One region of the Paenibacillus sp. J22R56 genome, then DNA from elsewhere that is predicted to be linked to it. Evidence: a T-box and tRNA genes for the amino acid it is inferred to sense, from the RefSeq annotation. Region 1 holds a T-box; the other regions hold tRNA genes.
What was found. The T-box of region 1 lies ahead of leuS (leucine--tRNA ligase). A T-box ahead of a tRNA ligase gene usually reads a tRNA of that ligase, here a tRNA-Leu.
Positions count from the first base shown of each region.

Region 1 (6,074 bases):
ATACGCCAAAGCGCAGGCGCTTGCCGAGCGATATCCCGGAATGAGAGCCGAGCGTTCGAATGCAAGCACCGCAAGTGCAAGCGATATCTTGTTTTTATGTGTCAAACCGCATGAATATAAAAATGTAATCGATGAGCTGCTACCGGTCTTGCAGCCAGAGCAGCTTCTAATATCTATTACAAGTCCGGTCCTTATCGCGCATTTGGAAGAGTTATTACCTTGCAAAATTGCAAAGGTCATTCCAAGTGTCACCAATCTCGTCTGGAGCGGAGCTACCTTGTGCATATATGGCTCACGTATAAATGAGGAGGATCAACGCACAATTGAAGATCTGCTTGCATTCATAAGCGAACCGCTTCCGATTGAGGAGCCTTACACACGGATCGTCTCGGACCTGTCGAGCTGCGGACCTGCTTTTTTCGCCTATCTAGTAGAGCAATTTGTTGATGCTGCCGTATGCGAGACTGGCATTGCCCGTGAGGATGCGGTAAAGGTAGCAAGTGAGATGCTGCTCGGTACAGGGCTGCTCTTGACTGAAGGCGGACTGTCGCCAGAGGATGTTCAGCGCAAAGTTGCCGTTCCCGGAGGAATAACCGCTAAAGCACTCCAGCTCCTGAGCCGTGAACTTGACGGGACCTTTAACCGGCTGATCCGTACGACACATCAAAAGTTCGACGAAGATGTCGCCAAAATAACCGATGATTTCTACGGAAAAGAGGTGAACGGACAGTAGCACAATTTGTGCTGCTGGACCGCTCACCTCTTCTTTTGTCTGCTATTTAGTTCGCCACAATGTTGACGAGCTTGCCCTTAACAACGATCAGCTTCCGGATCGTTTTGCCTTCTATCAGTTCTTTCACTTTATCCATGTCTTTAGCGATCCGTTCCATCTCTGCTTCATCCGTGTTAGCAGCAATGGATACGCGCTCGATAATTTTACCGTTTACTTGTACAACGATTTCAACTTCGTCATCAACTGTCAAAGCTTCTTCATAGGACGGCCATTCAGCGTAAGTGATCGACTCGGTACCGCCAAGCTTCTCCCACAGCTCTTCCGTAATATGCGGAGCAAGCGGTGACAACATTTGCAGGAAGTTCTTCATCGCTTCAAGCGGCAGAACATCTGTTTTATAAGCTTCGTTCACGAAAATCATCAATTGGCTGATCGCCGTATTAAAGCGCAGGTTCTCAAAGTCATCCGTTACTTTCTTGATTGTACGGTGCCAAGTTTGCTTGAACGCCTTAGTCGTCTCGCCATCTGAGATTTTCGATGTTACGCTGCCGTCATCACTGATGAACAAGCGCCATACGCGGCTCAGGAAGCGATAAGTGCCTTCTACGCCGTTTGTGTTCCATGGTTTTGTTGCTTCCAAAGGTCCCATGAACATTTCGTACATACGAAGTGTATCAGCACCGAACTCGCCAACAATATCGTCCGGGTTAATCACATTTCCGCGTGATTTGGACATTTTCTCGTTGTTGGTACCAAGAATCATACCTTGGTTAACCAGCTTGTGGAAAGGTTCTTTTGTATTCACGACGCCAAGATCGTAGAGTACTTTATGCCAGAAACGAGCGTACAAGAGGTGAAGCACCGCATGCTCAGCTCCGCCGATGTACAGGTCAACCGGCAGCCATTCCTTTTGCTTCTCTGGCGAACAAATTTCGTTCTCGTTCTTCGGATCGATAAAGCGCAGGTAATACCAGCAGCTTCCCGCCCATTGCGGCATCGTGTTTGTCTCACGACGAGCTTTCATGCCTGTCTCCGGATCAACTGTATTCACCCAATCGGTAACATTCGCAAGTGGTGACTCACCTGTGCCGGATGGTTTAATCGCTTCTACATCAGGCAGTACCAGTGGCAGTTGATCTACCGGAACCGGCTTCATTGTGCCGTCTTCCAGATGAAGAATTGGAATTGGCTCACCCCAGTAACGCTGACGGCTGAACAGCCAATCGCGCAGACGGTAAGTCACTTTACCTTGACCTTTACCCGAAGCATCCAGGTGCTCAATCATTGCTTTAATGCCATCTTCATTGTTCAAGCCATTCAAGAAATCAGAGTTTACGTGAGGACCATCGCCTGCATAAGCTTCTTTCGTTACGTCGCCGCCTTGGACAACCTCAACGATTGGCAGATCAAATTGTTTTGCAAACTCCCAGTCGCGTGTATCATGGCCTGGTACCGCCATAATTGCACCTGTTCCGTAACCGGCAAGTACATAATCTGCAATCCAGATTGGTGTCTTCACGCCGTTAACTGGGTTGATTGCATAAGCACCTGTAAATACGCCTGTTTTGTCCTTCGCAAGGTCAGTACGCTCCAGGTCGCTCTTACGTGCTGCTGCTTCTTTGTAAGCTTCAACTGCAGCCGCTTGATCCGCTGTTGTAATTTGAGCAACCAATTCATGCTCAGGAGCAAGAACGCAATAAGTTGCACCAAACAACGTATCTGGGCGAGTTGTGAATACAACCAGCGAAGCATCGTGACCATCAATCGCGAAAGTCACTTCAGCACCTGTCGATTTGCCGATCCAGTTGCGCTGCATATCTTTAATGCTTTCCGACCAGTCGAGCTCTTCCAGATCTTCAAGCAAACGTTCTGCATATTCTGTAATTTTCAGCATCCATTGACGCATTGGCTTACGGATAACCGGATGGCCGCCGCGTTCGCTGAGGCCGTCAATAACTTCTTCGTTAGCCAATACCGTACCAAGTGCCGGACACCAGTTAACGGGAACTTCTGCGACATAAGCAAGACCTTTGTTATACAATTGGATGAAAATCCATTGTGTCCATTTGTAATAATCCGGATCTGTTGTGCTGAATTCGCGGTCCCAGTCATATGAGAAGCCAAGCGATTTGATCTGACGGCGGAAGTTGTTAATATTCTCAACCGTAATCTCACGCGGATGGCGTCCTGTTTGCAAAGCATATTGCTCAGCCGGCAAGCCGAAAGCGTCCCATCCCATTGGATGCAGAACGTTGTAACCGCGCATCCGTTTGTAACGGGATACGATATCCGTAGCTGTGTAGCCTTCAGGATGACCTACGTGAAGGCCTGCACCGGATGGATAAGGAAACATATCAAGGGCATAGAATTTTTTCTTACCCGGATCTTCCGTTGTTTTGAAAGATTTGTTCTCATCCCAATATTTCTGCCATTTCGGTTCTACCGTCAGCGGGTTGTAACCGTGAAATTCCTGACTCATAATCATATCCTCCTAAATGTGTGCGACGCTCTAAGCAACGCATCATCAGACATAAAAAAACTCCCGCCCCCAGCGTATTATCGCTAGGGACGAGAGATTATTCCCGTGGTACCACCCTAGTTAACGGCCGGCATTCTTTGCCTTCCGCTCACTCATTGCCTTTAACGCAGGCTAATCGTTGCGTTCTCACGCAAGGCTCCAAGGCGAGATTCATATCGCTGCAGGTCCGGCTTGCACCAACCGCCGGCTCTCTAAGCCTTGCCCCGCGACACTACTGTTCCTCTTCAACGCCATAAGTATAGTAAAACATGGTTATCCCCGATTATAATATTAAGTTAGCCATGTGTCAAGAAGACACGATGTTCACATGACCCTTTCTAGACTTAAGTACCTGTTTTAATGGTCACGGTCTTATCATTTTCATCCCAAGTTACCTTCCCACCCAATGACTCACTTATAAATCTAGCTGGAACAAGAGTATTATTATTGACTAGCGTCGGTGGTGAGTCGAGTGTAATCTTTTCCCCATTTACCGAAGCAGTTGGATTATTAATCAGTGAGCTGAATTGTGATATCTCCTTTTTTCGCTGTTATGGAAGAAGTAGTGGCGTGCCATTCCAGCTCAGCGCCTAACGCTTCCATGATTGCTCTTAAGGGTACCATTATACGATTATTTATACTCACAGGCGGCTGATCTACTTGTAATGTTGTACCGTCAATTTCGACAAAGATAGGGTCTTGATCTAATATTTCATTCGAGTAACTTGCAATCCCCACCGGGATCGTCCGACTCCCCTTCTTTCCATCCCCAACTAAGCCGCCACCCCATGCCCATAATGTACCGTCTGCTCTTATGGCCATTGATCGGAAACCTACTCCGTGTGCGGCGATACTTGTTACTTTCTTCAGACCTTTTACTTGTACGGGCACATCACTCGAATCCCAAGTGCCGTTGCCTAACTGTCCTCCGGAGTTCGTGCCGCTAGCCCAGACTGTTCCATCTTTTTGCAGCATAAGCGGGCCGCCTGCACTTGCTTGAATTGAAATAATGTCCTTAACTCCCTCAAGCATCCGAGGAGACAAGTCGTTTGCAGCAGACTCCCCATTGACTAAGCCTATACCGGCAGCTCCCCAATACCACACTGTTCCGTCTTCTTTTAACCCGTAAGTATACTCACCACCAACAGCTACTTGAATGATATCTTGAATGCCCGGCAATTGCGTCTCGTATTGCCACACGGTCCCATCCTTCTTAAGCGCTACAAAACTGCCATATCCAGAAGAGATCGAGATTATATCGCGTAATCCCTCCAGTTGAATTGGACGATCAGGAGAAGTGATATTACCTTTAGAGTCTTTGAAATAGAATCCTCCCCAGCCCCACACTGTACCGTCTGATTTAACGGCAAAGCTTCGGGTCCAATCTGCCTCAATAGCAACAACATCAGATATTCCCTCTACTTTGTGTGGAATAACCAAGCTATCCGTGTTGCCATTACCCAACTGACCACTATCGTTACCGCCCCATGCCCACACTGTACCATCCTTTTGAAGAGCAAGGGAATGTACCTGCCCTGCAGCTACAGCAATCACATTTTGTAATACAGGCACTTGTTCTGGTACTAGCGCATATAAATTCGTTTCTGTTCCTTCTGCTCCATAGGTTGTAATATCTCCCCATTGCCAGGCAGTCCCATCCTTCTTAATCGCCAAACTGTGAATGGTACCTACTGCAATGGCCTTCCATCCCTTAGAAGCGGAAGACGCAGCCTGTACAATCGATGATTGAAAAATCATTATTCCGATGATCGCTAAAATTAATAAACGGAAGGCAGATAAGTTCTTCATAACTAAAAACGTCAACTCCCATTAATTCAAGTAAGATTCCTACCTGATTATACCAAATTCAAAAGGGTAAAAACGCAAAAAAAATAGACTGATAGGATTCCCCCTAAACAGTCTATCCATCACTCCTACCCAATCAAATCAGGCTCATATGTCAAGCAGCCCGCGATAATCATGCCAACACTGCAGGAGATAAGCAGAATAAGAATACCTACTGCAATATTGTTTTGCTCAATCGCTTTGAAGATTGTCACGTTTACTTTAAGCGCTTTGCCGAACAGGTAAGTTATAAACTCTGTCACATAATACAGAATAACTAGAGCGACAATCCCGATTACACCCCATAGCAGCATATCTGAGAGCGATACGGAGTTCTCAGCTGCTGCACGCACGACGATTGCAAGTCCAGCTAGTCTGCCGCCGAGTGAAAGTGCCGCTGCGACGTTACCTTTGAATATAAGAGCGAATTCTTTATTCTTGGTCGTCAATTCAAATAAGAGAAGACCTACGATCATAATCGCAAAGCCTACTAAAGAATAAACAAGGAAATCTACATATAAATTTTTGTCCATTACGATTAGCTCCCTACAAAGATTTATTTATGCCTACCGGCAAAAAATACGATAAATTGTCTGTGATTTGATTGCCGATCCGAATACCGATTGCACCAGCTTTTCCACCAATCAGAAAACTCCCGAACATATATGAGCCCTGGCGTAACCCTTTTTCCGTCTGAAAGGCCGTAGTTGGCAGCTCTACGTATTCCTGATACACCTGAAGATAATCCACATAGGAGTTATGACTATCTTCTGCCGCTAAAACACCATTGCTGTCAAAAATCTTAACCGTATCCCCCTCCCGGCCAAAAGCAGGCTTCCTCACATATTTCGTCTGCCGCTTAAGAAAGCTATCCGGTTCAAGATAGGTTGGGAGAAAATGCTCTTCTATCCATAGATGTTCTTCAGCAGTAAAAAATGGACTGTCTTCTTCATGAAGCCCCCAGATAATAGCAAGATC
Region 1 covers NZ_JBWDNV010000002.1:168,783-174,856, reverse strand. Annotated here, with positions in the region: gene comER (late competence protein ComER) at 1-733, shown strand, start outside; gene leuS (leucine--tRNA ligase) at 780-3,212, opposite strand; T-box leader at 3,295-3,509, opposite strand; gene AC0YNT_RS04565 (stalk domain-containing protein) at 3,596-3,730, opposite strand; gene AC0YNT_RS04560 (stalk domain-containing protein) at 3,762-5,060, opposite strand; gene AC0YNT_RS04555 (DUF350 domain-containing protein) at 5,186-5,629, opposite strand; gene AC0YNT_RS04550 (glutathionylspermidine synthase family protein) at 5,643-6,074, opposite strand, start outside.

Region 2 (6,074 bases), on a different contig from region 1:
ATCGTGTAGGTCGATTACAGGTGCCCAAGGAGTACTTGAATGCATTAAACATTAAAGACAAGGCATCGATGGAATTTGACGGTGAGCGGATTATCATTTCGCCGCCTAAATCACTGGGGGGTTAGAAACGAATGAACAGAAAATGGGCGTCTAAAACAACATTTTTATCATTGGCACTAATTATGATTATTTCGCTTCTTGCGGCATGCAGCAAAGGTTCAGAGAGCACGGCAGAGAAACATGTGCTTCGTCTTGGGGTCCTGTACGGAGGAGCTGATAACGAATCTTATGTCCGCCAGCAGTATACCGATACGTACGAAATGATGCATAAAAATATTGATTTCGAAATCGTAAGTGCGATTGACTATAATGAGCAGCGCTACGATACACCGGGACCGGATGGCGTGACTCCACAGCCGGATCCTTTTGTAAAAATGAAGGAAATGCTTACCGGTGATAATCCAGTTGACGTTGTTATTCTGGATTACAGCATGCTGCGCCGTCTGATTCAAGATAATCTGCTGCAGCAGCTTGATCCGCTCATCCAGAAGAGCAAATTCGATCTGACTGATTATGTACCAACTGTGCTGGATGGCATCAAGTCAGCTGACGACAGCAATAACATTTACGCATTGACGCCTACTTTCAGTTCTTCCGCGCTCTACTATAACAAAAAATTATTCGCAGATGCAGGCGTTGAGCCGCCTGTGGATGGTATGACTTGGGAAGATGTCATTAACAAAGCGAAGCTAGTATCCTCCGGTGAAGGCACAGACCGCAAATTTGGTTTGTCCATTAACCGCTGGGCTGGCGACGGCTTCAGCGATATCCAAACGTACAGCGCTCCATTGCAGCTCAAAATGTGGGATGACAAAGGCGAGAAGATGCTTGTGAATAACGAGCAGTGGGAATCGGTATGGAACACGGTAGCAGATCTGTATAAACAAAAGATCTCTCCAAGCCAGGAAGATATGAGCGCTTGGCAGCAAAAGGTTACAACCGATAATCCAGGCTCCTACAATCCAATTGGCGGCGATATGTTCATGAATGGCAAAGTAGCTATGACCATCGGGGAATATGGCTATGTGAATGAACTGAGCAACACGATGAACAATGCTTCCAAAATAAAAAACTTCAACCCATTTGAATGGGATGTTGTAACGATGCCTACACAAACATCTAAACCGGGCATTGGCGGAAATATTTACTTCAGCCAGCTGATGGGGATTAATGCAAAAGCTCAAAATGCTGATGATGCATGGGATTTCATTCAATTCACGAACAGCGCAGAATGGGCGGAAATGAAATCGCGCAGCACGTATGAGCTGGTTGCACGCAAAGAGTATTTGAAACCGAAAAACGGCATGAGCTACAATATCGATGCTTTCACAACATTGAAGCCGATTCCTCCACAATCGACGGATACAGAAAAGCTGATGCGTGAGAAGCCAGGTATCTGGGAAGCGCAATCCCCTGGTTATGAACTGTTCCAGAAGGTGGCCAAAGGGGATATGTCTGCGAAGGAAGCGCTGCAGGAATGGGAAACGAAGGGTAATGCTGTACTGGAGAAAATCAAGAACAACCCGACTGGCAATATAGACGGTGGCGGCAAACCAATGCCATTGGATGATGTAGCGGTAGACGTTAAACCGGTCGGCTGATTCTAAATGACGGTTGATAAAATGCAAAAGAAGCCCAGCAGAAATCCTGCTGGGCTTCTTTCTCGTTATGGTGCATATCTATCCTTGCAGTGCGAACGTCTTATCAACATGCCACACACCACTTACCGTCTTGCGCAGCAGATGCAGCGAATCAATTATTGAGGTCAGATTAACCTCTGACATCCTCAGATTGCCGTAGAGGTCATGGAGCTCGTCTGGCGGCATATTTTGCCCGATCGTCACGTGTGGGGTGTAGACGAAGTTTGGAGCCGGTACGTCGAGTGGACCTTGGCATACAGCTTGATGGAGTTTAATCATCGGCGCCGGATCCTCAAGTGCCAGATACAGCACATGACTGGCCGGATAAAAGGAAGAGACGCGGTTATATCGGATTTGGAACGGCTTCGTCTGGGATGCGACAGCTTCCAGATGCTCTGTTATCGCCGGCAGCTGAGACTCAGAAAGTTCTTCTTTGTCCCGGATAGTCATATGCGGCGGTATGATCGAATAATGGGGATCATGTCGAATACGCCAGCTGTTGGCGAAATCCTGCACGGCTTGTGATGGAAATACAGCAATACCATAAAGCATACTCATCAACTCCTTCATTTAAATATAAGAAATTATAGGTTTTCTCTATCCTGTGCTTATATTTCACTCGCGAAACGTATGCACCCTCCTAAGAATGGTGCAGCCGTTTACGCTAGTTGCGATAATTTGATTATACCCAATTTGGCTGATTTCTCCGAATTTGGGCAATAAAATTGGGCAATATAAGTGTCGAGGAGGGATTCGTTATGAAATGGATATATTGGGTACGGTTATACGAAACCAAATTTCAAGCAGGATGTCTTGTAAGACGGATGGAGAATGACTGGTGGGTGTACGGCTATGAATGCCCTCAGGAAATCGAAGTATTCAAGTCTAAAAAAGGCCGTTTTGGTGTACGTTTTCTTGTTTAAGGATATGTTGGAGAGGGAACAACAATAAGCCTAAAAATGAATCGTACATATATTTTCCTCGAAAGAGAAATAAATGCTTGACGTAGTATATAGGTGTATAGTATATTAATTGATGTCGCCATTTCAATTTGATGACTTAAACAAATGGATATCGCGGGGTGGAGCAGCTCGGTAGCTCGTCGGGCTCATAACCCGAAGGCCGCAGGTTCAAATCCTGCCCCCGCAACCAACCACTCGTCTGAAACGTGATCGTGGCGTTTTACGAGGGCCCTTAGCTCAGTTGGTTAGAGCGGTCGGCTCATAACCGATTGGTCGTGGGTTCGAGTCCCTCAGGGCCCACCATTTGAAGCATCAAAACAAAATGCCGGGGTGGCGGAACTGGCAGACGCACAGGACTTAAAATCCTGCGGTGGGTGACCACCGTACGGGTTCGATTCCCGTCCTCGGCACCATTTTCTTGAACTACATAGCTTCATAAGATAAACCCCTTTTGCTTGGCCTTGTGCCAGGTGAAAGGGGTTTTTACATTGCGCATTCCGCTTATAAAGTAGGAGTGGATGCTTGTCCTCGTATCCTTTACAATAGGAAGACAATGTTGAATGAAAAGGTGGTTCCTAGATGGCGGGTAGTAAACATTATGTCGTATGGGTAGGAAAGCAGCCGGGTGTTTACAAGAGCTGGCCGGAGTGTCAGTCGCAGGTGAACGGTTATCCAGAGGCGAAATATAAATCTTTCGAATCCAAGGATAAGGCGGAAGCGGCTTATAAAGAGGGCTGGAAAAGCCACTGGGGGCAAGGCAAAGGAGCGTCTACGTCGTCTGCTGCGGCTGTCAAAAGCAAGGGAGCATCATTTGCCGCTAAGTCGGCATCCGCTTCAGCAGAAGAGCAGGAGATCGATTACAACAGTATTTCGGTTGATGTGGGGACTAGAGGCAATCCCGGTCCGGTGGAATACAAAGGCGTAGATACACAAACCGGCGATATCCTGTTCTATGTAGGACCAATTCCGAACGGTACGAATAATCTTGGTGAATTTATCGCAGTAGTTCATGCGTTGGATTATTTGAAGAAACAAGGCAGCAGCCAGACGATCTACAGTGACTCGAGAACGGCGCTTAGCTGGCTGCGCAATAAAAAGATCGCATCAACTCTAGTTAGAGATGCTTCTACGAAGCAGATCTGGGACCTTGCGGACTGGGCAGTTGATTGGCTGCGCAATAATACGTACTCCAATAAAGTTGTGAAATGGAACACGGAAGAATGGGGAGAAATTCGCGCAGACTTCGGGAGAAAGTAAAGGGAGAAGACAGATGGAATTTCAACTGAACAATGATTGGGCAGAGCTTCTTCAGCCTGAGATGGATGAGCCGTATTTTAAACTAATGGCGGAGCAGCTTGATGGGTTGTATCAAACGAAGACGGTATATCCGAAATTCGAGCATATATTTAATGCCTTGCAGTATACGCCGTATGAACAAACGCGTGTCGTTCTGATTGGACAGGATCCTTATCATGGACCAGGGCAAGCACATGGGCTTAGTTTCTCGGTACAGCAGGGAATCGCCATTCCGCCTTCGCTGCGAAATATTTATAAAGAGCTGAGAGAAGATATTGGCTGCCCGATCCCGCAGCATGGCTCTCTGCAGACATGGGCGAAGCAAGGTGTATTGCTGCTGAATACGGTTTTGACCGTCGAAGAGGGGCAGCCAAACTCCCATCAGAAGATCGGCTGGGAACGGTTCACGAACCGGGTGATTCAGTTGCTGAACGAGCGGGATAAGCCGGTAGTGTTTCTCTTATGGGGCAAGCATGCCCAAGATAAAGCAGCATTTATTGATGCAGACAAGCATCCGATTATCGCTTCTGCGCATCCTAGTCCACTTGCGGCAAGGAGAGGTTTTTTTGGCAGCCGTCCATTCTCGAAAGTAAATGAACATCTTCGCAGCATTGGCAGCAAGGAGATTGACTGGGCTTTGCCTGAACAGGCGGAGGAATAAGGAATACAAAAAAGCCTCCTAGGTCCACCATAAAGGTGACCAGGAGGCTTTTAGCTTGTTTAGCTAGCCACAGCAGAGCTGCTTACAGCGATGTCAGATGAAGATACGCCATCTTCAGCAGAAGCCAGTACAGGCTTGTAAGCCGCATCTACATAAGTAGTAGCGCTGACTTCAGTAATGACCTGTGGATACATTTTGTCCGGATCTGGCTGAACCGTTTCAACTTGAATGACCGCTTGGCCGTCAACGAAGTTGATCGATGTTACTTTAAGGCCATAACCCGGATGTGGTGCTTGGCCGGAAATCGTTACTTGGTTAATGTCTTTATTAACAGAAGTAACGGTTAATTTAAGGTCTTGGATTTCCTGATAGGCAGGAATCGTAGGCGTGTCTTTTACGAATTGGATACCATCATAGAGCCATGCTGCTGCATCACTACGAGTGATCGCTTTTTTCGGATAGAAATTGTTGTTCTTATCGAGGGAAGCGATTTTTGAAATGAGCAGCTTTTGAATGCTGTCCATGTAATCCTTATTAACATCTTTCTCATCATTAAGAGTCATGAACATCTCAATGAAGGCATAGTCTCCTTGCTTCATAATCGCTTTGAACAAATGATGGGCGAATTGCTCGCGTGTCATTACGTCATCAGCTTTTACATTCTTAGGTACATCAATGCCGTTATATTGAGCAATGATGAACGCTTTGGAATACCATGCATTGTCTTTCAAGTTTGTGTAATAATCGGATACTTTAGGCTCTTTGATGAAACGAATGTTGTCGATGTTCAAATTGAAGCCATTGACGAGCAGCGTAATGCCTGCCGCGTATGTCAGCTTGCCGTTCGAATTGAACTTATCGCCTTTTTCGCCTTTAATAACACCTTGTTTTTGCAGAGCTTCAATCTTTGATTGGTTTGGATCTTTACCGGTATCACTGAAGGCAAATACGGATTGTCCCAAAGTAAAGACAAGCAGCATCGATACTGCCAATAATAGTACTGTTTTTATTTTCATGAACGAATCTCCTTTTGTGTAGTATTTGCTATAGCACCTATAATAACGAAGCCAATAATCGTATTGTTGCACCAAAAGAAGAAGATTCATGCGATATAGCAAAAAAATCCGCATCTCAAGGATACGGATTTTTCGTAATGAGCTGTTGGATTACCGGCAAACAGGGAGAAGGATGGTATCCGAATTCACTGCGCAGCCTTACGATCTCAATTGGCTCGAAGTAAACCCGGACAGCAGAAGGGGGAATTCTATATTCAAAATGCCGGACTTCCTTCCAAGCGTCAAATAGCTGCTGATTCGTCAGGTTAACACCACTTGCTACGTTGTATATAAATTGTTTGCCGCTTAACGCAATATGAATGAGAGAGTCAACGACGTCTTGAATAAGCACATAATCCTTCTCGGAGTCTAGCGTTGACTGCAGGGTGACAGAGCCTTG
Region 2 covers NZ_JBWDNV010000007.1:296,550-302,623, reverse strand. Annotated here, with positions in the region: gene AC0YNT_RS18535 (ABC transporter ATP-binding protein) at 1-125, shown strand, start outside; gene AC0YNT_RS18530 (ABC transporter substrate-binding protein) at 132-1,661, shown strand; gene AC0YNT_RS18525 (2'-5' RNA ligase family protein) at 1,740-2,252, opposite strand; gene AC0YNT_RS18520 (hypothetical protein) at 2,459-2,623, shown strand; tRNA gene AC0YNT_RS18515 (tRNA-Met) at 2,776-2,852, shown strand; tRNA gene AC0YNT_RS18510 (tRNA-Ile) at 2,889-2,965, shown strand; tRNA gene AC0YNT_RS18505 (tRNA-Leu) at 2,987-3,075, shown strand; gene rnhA (ribonuclease H) at 3,242-3,919, shown strand; gene AC0YNT_RS18495 (uracil-DNA glycosylase) at 3,933-4,619, shown strand; gene AC0YNT_RS18490 (S-layer homology domain-containing protein) at 4,679-5,635, opposite strand; gene AC0YNT_RS18485 (NAD-dependent epimerase/dehydratase family protein) at 5,751-6,074, opposite strand, start outside.
Region 2: it encodes a tRNA-Leu, which carries the amino acid that the T-box ahead of leuS (leucine--tRNA ligase) is inferred to sense. The anticodon was not compared.

Region 3 (6,074 bases), on a different contig from region 1:
CGCCGAGTTCTTGCCAAGCTGGCTCGTGAGCAATTGCTTGAGACAAGAGAGGGTAGAGATGGAGGCTATCGCTTAAAGCGTACTCCGGAGACCATTACGCTTGCTGACGTTTATTTGGCTTTGCGTGTAGGGGAGCCTTTATGCAGCGGAATGCTCGACACAACCGGTATCCATGACTTCGGTCAGGAAATGCGGGTTGCTTTTATGGAGATAACTGATGAGGTGGAACGTAGAACGATCGAAGTGCTGGGGCAAGTTACAATTGCCCAGCTTTCTGAACGGATCTGTACGTTGAAACGAATGGATTTGAATAATTAACATTGGCGGCGGAAAAATAGTCACACTGACCCAGTTGACTTTCCGCCGTCTTAATTTTATACTGTTATCAAAACTGTTACAGATTCGGGCGTACCTACAGCGGCGAAATCGGCATATAAGTTTGCTTATAACTGTGTATAATTATACGCAGTTAATACTGTGAATGATTCATCACAGTCAATGTCCTATATGCCTTTTTATGATTTTAACTGAGCAATCTGTAACACAGATAACCAAATTTGGAGGGAACCGACAATGGCTATTGAAACAAAAGTTGGAACGGAATTTACTGAAGTATTGACATCCCGTCGTTCTGTTCGTCATTATGATCCGTCGTTCAAAATCTCAGATGAAGAAATTAAAGAAATTTTGGAACTGGCAACAAAAGCACCATCTTCTGCTAATACACAATCCTGGCGTTTCCTCGTTGTAACGGATCAGAGCTTGAAGGAGCAATTGCTGCCGATCTCCAATAACCAGCAGCAAGTTGTTGATGCCTCTGCAGTTGTAGTAATTCTTGGCGACCTGGAATTCTATACAAAGCTTGGCGAGATTAACGAAGCAGCTGTTAAGGCTGGCTATATGACGGAGGAGATTGCTGAGCGCTTCACAGATCACTACACGAAGCTGTTCCCTACGATTCCGAAGGAACGTGTAACTGAAATCGTTGCGTTTGACGCTGGTCTTGTAACGATGCAAATCATGCTTGCTGCAAAATCCAAAGGTTATGATACTGTGCCAATGGGTGGATACGACCGTGATAAGCTGAGAGCTTTCTTTGAAATTCCAGAGCGTTACCTGCCGCTTCTCGTGCTGCCAATCGGCAAAGCAAAAGAAGAAGGCCGTCCAACCGTACGTCTTCCATTGGAAGAGATCACGTTCTGGAACGGCGTGAAATAATAAATAAATGCAAAAACTCCCGCGGAGCTGTTAGCTGCGGGAGTTTTTCGTTGAATTAGTGAAGCGTTATTTCGGGACGGTCGCCGTCCTCTGTTTTCGTCGTTTGTTTGCTGCGATAAAAATACCAGCATTCATTCAGCAGTTTAATCTGCCTTAGATCTTTCTTTTGAAACGCACGCATCATTTGATTGCAGAGCCATTGTGGCATTCGTATCTTCTCCTTCCGGCCATACCTGATGTACTAATACGATATGGGGAAGGGCGAATGTCCGTGCAGGTCCTATTTTAGACTTCTTCTTCCTCGTACCACTGCTCAAGCTGAGCTTGCAGCGCGCGGATCTCAGTAAGCAGGGCAATCAGCGGGTAAGCCGATTCCTTCACAGCTGCAAAATCACGTTCCAGTTCATTAATGTAATCAAGACCGGATGCGATCCGGATCGAGCTGTCGTGCAGCTCTACATTATCGCATTCTGCGACAGCGTACGGCAGTTGAGGTACATGATCAGCAGTCAGCTTGTCGATCTCTTTATGAAGACGCAGATTAAGCGCGCTGAGCTGATAAGCATGAGATTCCGGCATTTCAACAAAGAAGATGTTGCTGCCGCTGTTCATAAGGACATAACGCATAGTAGGCATAGTGTAATTAAACTCCCCTCGTAAGACACGTTCTATAATGATTGCTACTTGACAGTGTAGCCTATGATCGCTTTAAAATTCAAGTAGTGGGGGAGAATACTATGACGATAACAATGAATAATGAAGAGCTGCAGCACTGGGTAGAGCGTGTATCGCTCGAAAGCTTTGGACGACCATTCAAACATCTGGCGACGTTCAACGGCAGGCTGAAGGCTACAGGCGGCCGTTACTTTACGAAGTCACATCATATTGAGATAAGTCCACATCAGCTAGCTGCGTTTGGTGTTGAAGAAACCGAAAAAATTATTAAGCATGAGCTGTGCCATTATCATCTCCATATTATGAAGAGAGGGTATCAGCATCGGGATGAGGATTTCAAAAAACTGCTCGCTTATGTTGGCGGATCCCGTTATTGCAACTCACTTCCGGAACGTGCGGCAAAGGCGCCTACGCCTTATAAATACATGCTTGTCTGCCAGAACTGTGGTACGGAATATCCGCGTAAAAGAAGGCTTGATCCTGCCCGTTATGTATGTGGAAAATGTCGCGGAAAACTTTTTTTAAAAAACGCTTGACCTTCTGAAATGACCATGATATATTATTACTTGTCGCCGCGGTAAACAAGCGGTTGAAACGAAAGAAAAAAGCAAGTCAAAAGTAAGTAAATTAGCAGCAATTGATGGATGTATTCCCTGATAGCTCAGTTGGTAGAGCACTCGACTGTTAATCGAGTTGTCACAGGTTCGAGTCCTGTTCGGGGAGCCATGGAGAGATACCCAAGTGGCTCAAGGGGACCCTCTGCTAAGGGGTTAGACTGCGTAAGTGGTGCGAGGGTTCGAATCCCTCTCTCTCCGCCATATTTTTCTTGGTGGACAAGTCGCTCGAGAGAGATGACGATAGAAACAAGAAACAAGAAACAAGAAACAAATAAGGCCCGTTGGTCAAGTGGTTAAGACACCTCCCTTTCACGGAGGTAACAGGGGTTCGAGTCCCCTACGGGTCACCAATTTTCCTCAATGAGTGAAGCAAGCTCTCAAGAGTGCGTTTTACAACATGAGAGCCATTAGCTCAGTTGGTAGAGCACCTGACTTTTAATCAGGGTGTCGAAGGTTCGAGTCCTTCATGGCTCACCATTTACTTCTTCCCTCGAAGTGATGTGGTATGAAGGAAAACAATTTAAAATGTGCGGTAGTGGTGGAACGGCAGACACGCTATCTTGAGGGGGTAGTGTCCCATGGACGTGCAGGTTCAAATCCTGTCTACCGCACCATATCTTAAAACCAACAAGTCCTTGCGCAGCAAGGGCTTTTTTTTGTTTTGTTTTTGTTATAATGAAAAGAATACATAGTAATACGGACGAGGAGTGAACACGGCATGATCAAAGTGCTGGTTGTAGATGATGAAGTTAGTATCTCCAGCGCGATTGCTTATGCGCTGCAGCGTGAAGGATATATAGTGGAGACGGCCGGAGATGGCTTGGAAGCACTGGAAAAGGCAGCAGTATTCAAGCCAGATGTAATGGTGCTTGATGTGATGATGCCAAAGATGAATGGCTACGAAGTGTGCCGAAAGCTTGACGAGAATAACAGACCAGCAGTTATGCTGCTTACGGTTAAGAACGATATTGTAGATAAGGTGCTTGGGCTTGAGCTTGGAGCCGACGATTATATGACGAAGCCGTTTGATATCCGGGAAGTGGTCGCACGGGTAAAGGCGCTGTACAGAAGGCGCCAGATTGAAACGCCGGATCCGGCTTCGAGCAAAGAGGGGCGGATCGAGCTTGGCGGGATATTGATCGAACTGCTCAGCCGCACGGTTAAAATTGATGGACAACTGCTTGATTTGACGCCAAAAGAGTTTGATTTGCTGGCGCTGCTAGCCCAGCATCCTGATCGGGTATATACCCGTGAGGCGCTGCTCGAGCAGGTGTGGGAGATGGATTTCGCTGGCGGAACCCGTACGGTAGATATTCATGTTCAACGGCTTCGCAAGAAGCTGGGTGATTGGCAAGGACACATCCAGACCGTGTATGGTATCGGTTATAAAAGCACGAGGACAAACTCATGACCCGATCCGCCGTTTCCCGGCATAAGTTGAGGATCGGTCTGAAAGGGAAAATAACCTTATTTCTCGCTTTGCTGCTCGCTTTTGTTGTGGTGCTGCTGAGTATGCTGGTGCTTGCGGGTATCCGTGAGGATCAACAAAGAAGGATGGAGCAAAACTTCGCCCAACTAGCGAATTCGGCGAATCTTCGGGTACGTGAGGAGTATTTGACTGGGGAACGGGTATCGCCAGATGAATTTATGGAACGAAATGGCCAAAGCCTGGCAGTGGATCTTGGTGGACAAAGCGGCATCGCGGTCACGCTGTATAGTGCTGCTGGGGAGTTTGCTGGGACATCGCTGCCTGTTCAGCCCCTGACCGATGTAAAGGAAGCACTTGCTCATACGGCCAAAGGTCAAGCGGCATACATTACACTAGGTAATCAGGTCTTGTACCTGGCACCTCTTTATAATGCTGATCAATTTCTTGGCAGTGTACAGTTCCATGGTTCGCTGCAAGAACAAAAAATGTTCTACCGTCATATCCGTGACTTGTTTATCGGGACAGGTGCTGCCGTATTGGCTGTTGGCCTCCTGCTCGGATATTTATACGTTTGGCGGCAAGTGTTTATCCTTGGGAAACTAAATCAGGCTGCCCGGGAGATCGGTCAAGGCCGTTATCTGGATAAGCCGCCTATCCGTCGGCGGGATGAAATCGGAGAGCTGTCAGAAGGGATTTATGATATGAGCGGCAGCATTTCTTCCTATGTTAACGAGTTAAATGAAGAGAAGCAGAAGCTGTTGACCGCTATCCAGCGATTACAGGAGCTTGAGCAGCAGCAGAAGCAATTTATCGGCAATATCAGCCATGAATTAAAAACCCCGTTAACTTCGATTCTCGCTTATTCGGATCTGCTTGGTATGTACAGTGATGATCCAGTTCTGCTGCAAAATGCTCGTATCCAGATCAGCAAAGAAGCGGAACGGTTATATGCCCTTATCGAGAAGGCGCTTCAGCTCTCATCAATGGATATTTACGATTTTGAGACAAATGCTGCCTTATTCGAGGTAAAGCCGCTGCTGGAAGAGGCTCTAGGACGGTTACATATCAAAGCGGAAAAGCGAGGTATTTCCCTTTCTTCCGATTTGATCGATGACCAGGTGTGGGCGGACCAGGAGAATCTTATGCATATGGTCACAAATCTGCTTGATAATGCGGTGAAATATAATCGTTCCGGAGGGTGGGTACGGCTATCGAACCGTTCGGAGACGGATGCGACTGGCGAACGTCGAGTTGTCATCGAAGTAGCGGACAACGGGATTGGTATTCCTGAAGAGCTGCAGAGTCAGATTTTTGATCCGTTTTATACGGTTAGTGATGATCGTTCACGCGAAACCGGAGGTACTGGACTTGGGCTCGCTTTGGTAAAGAGTCTGGCAGAGAAGCAGCATGGCTCCATCAAGCTGGCCGAATCTGGCCCCGAAGGCTCCCGATTCGTTATTTCCTTGCCCGGCGATCCGGTAGGTAACTAAATAATAAGGTTGTTACAACTTGGATACAATTCAGAGATGTTTTCGACATAAGGGGCTTTTATACTAAGAAAAACTGGTTATAAAGTCCGGGAGGATTAGCGATGAACAAGATCATAAAATTAGGCGCAGTGCTGTCGCTCGCAGCAGCTCTTGCAGCATGCTCCTCTACTCAGAATGGTGATCCTGCGAATAATGGTAATAACACGAATAAACACGGGGAATTGACGGTCGTTAAAGGCTCAAAGCCAAAACCGAATCAGGATGTTGTGGTGCAAAGCATTCACAGGTTCGAGGGAGCTAGTATGGAGAAGTGGCTGTCTGACGATCAGGTACAGCTCATGTATACCAAGATCGTCAAGAAAGCTACAGCTACGGAGGAGGCTCAATACGAATACACTACGATGAAGATTGATTTGAGCAATAACGAGCAGAAATCGGCCGTTGAGCCTGTGAAGAAGATTGAAACGGTCGAGAAGGAGCAGCCTTCGCCTGACGGAAAATATGTTTTCATCCAGCAGTGGAAGGATAAATATACGGCACGTAACTTTATTAAAGAAGTCAGCACCGGAAAAACGACAGAAATAACGGGCAGCAACTATTTGGAGAGCGGTGGCTGGCTGGACAATACAACTTATATTCTCGCTG
Region 3 covers NZ_JBWDNV010000001.1:598,138-604,211, reverse strand. Annotated here, with positions in the region: gene AC0YNT_RS02665 (Rrf2 family transcriptional regulator) at 1-318, shown strand, start outside; gene AC0YNT_RS02660 (nitroreductase family protein) at 574-1,218, shown strand; gene cmpA (cortex morphogenetic protein CmpA) at 1,274-1,426, opposite strand; gene AC0YNT_RS02650 (hydrolase/acyltransferase) at 1,504-1,854, opposite strand; gene AC0YNT_RS02645 (SprT family protein) at 1,956-2,429, shown strand; tRNA gene AC0YNT_RS02640 (tRNA-Asn) at 2,544-2,619, shown strand; tRNA gene AC0YNT_RS02635 (tRNA-Ser) at 2,621-2,711, shown strand; tRNA gene AC0YNT_RS02630 (tRNA-Glu) at 2,786-2,860, shown strand; tRNA gene AC0YNT_RS02625 (tRNA-Lys) at 2,912-2,987, shown strand; tRNA gene AC0YNT_RS02620 (tRNA-Leu) at 3,040-3,124, shown strand; gene AC0YNT_RS02615 (response regulator transcription factor) at 3,229-3,921, shown strand; gene AC0YNT_RS02610 (HAMP domain-containing sensor histidine kinase) at 3,918-5,429, shown strand; gene AC0YNT_RS02605 (TolB-like translocation protein) at 5,531-6,074, shown strand, end outside.
Region 3: it encodes a tRNA-Leu, which carries the amino acid that the T-box ahead of leuS (leucine--tRNA ligase) is inferred to sense. The anticodon was not compared.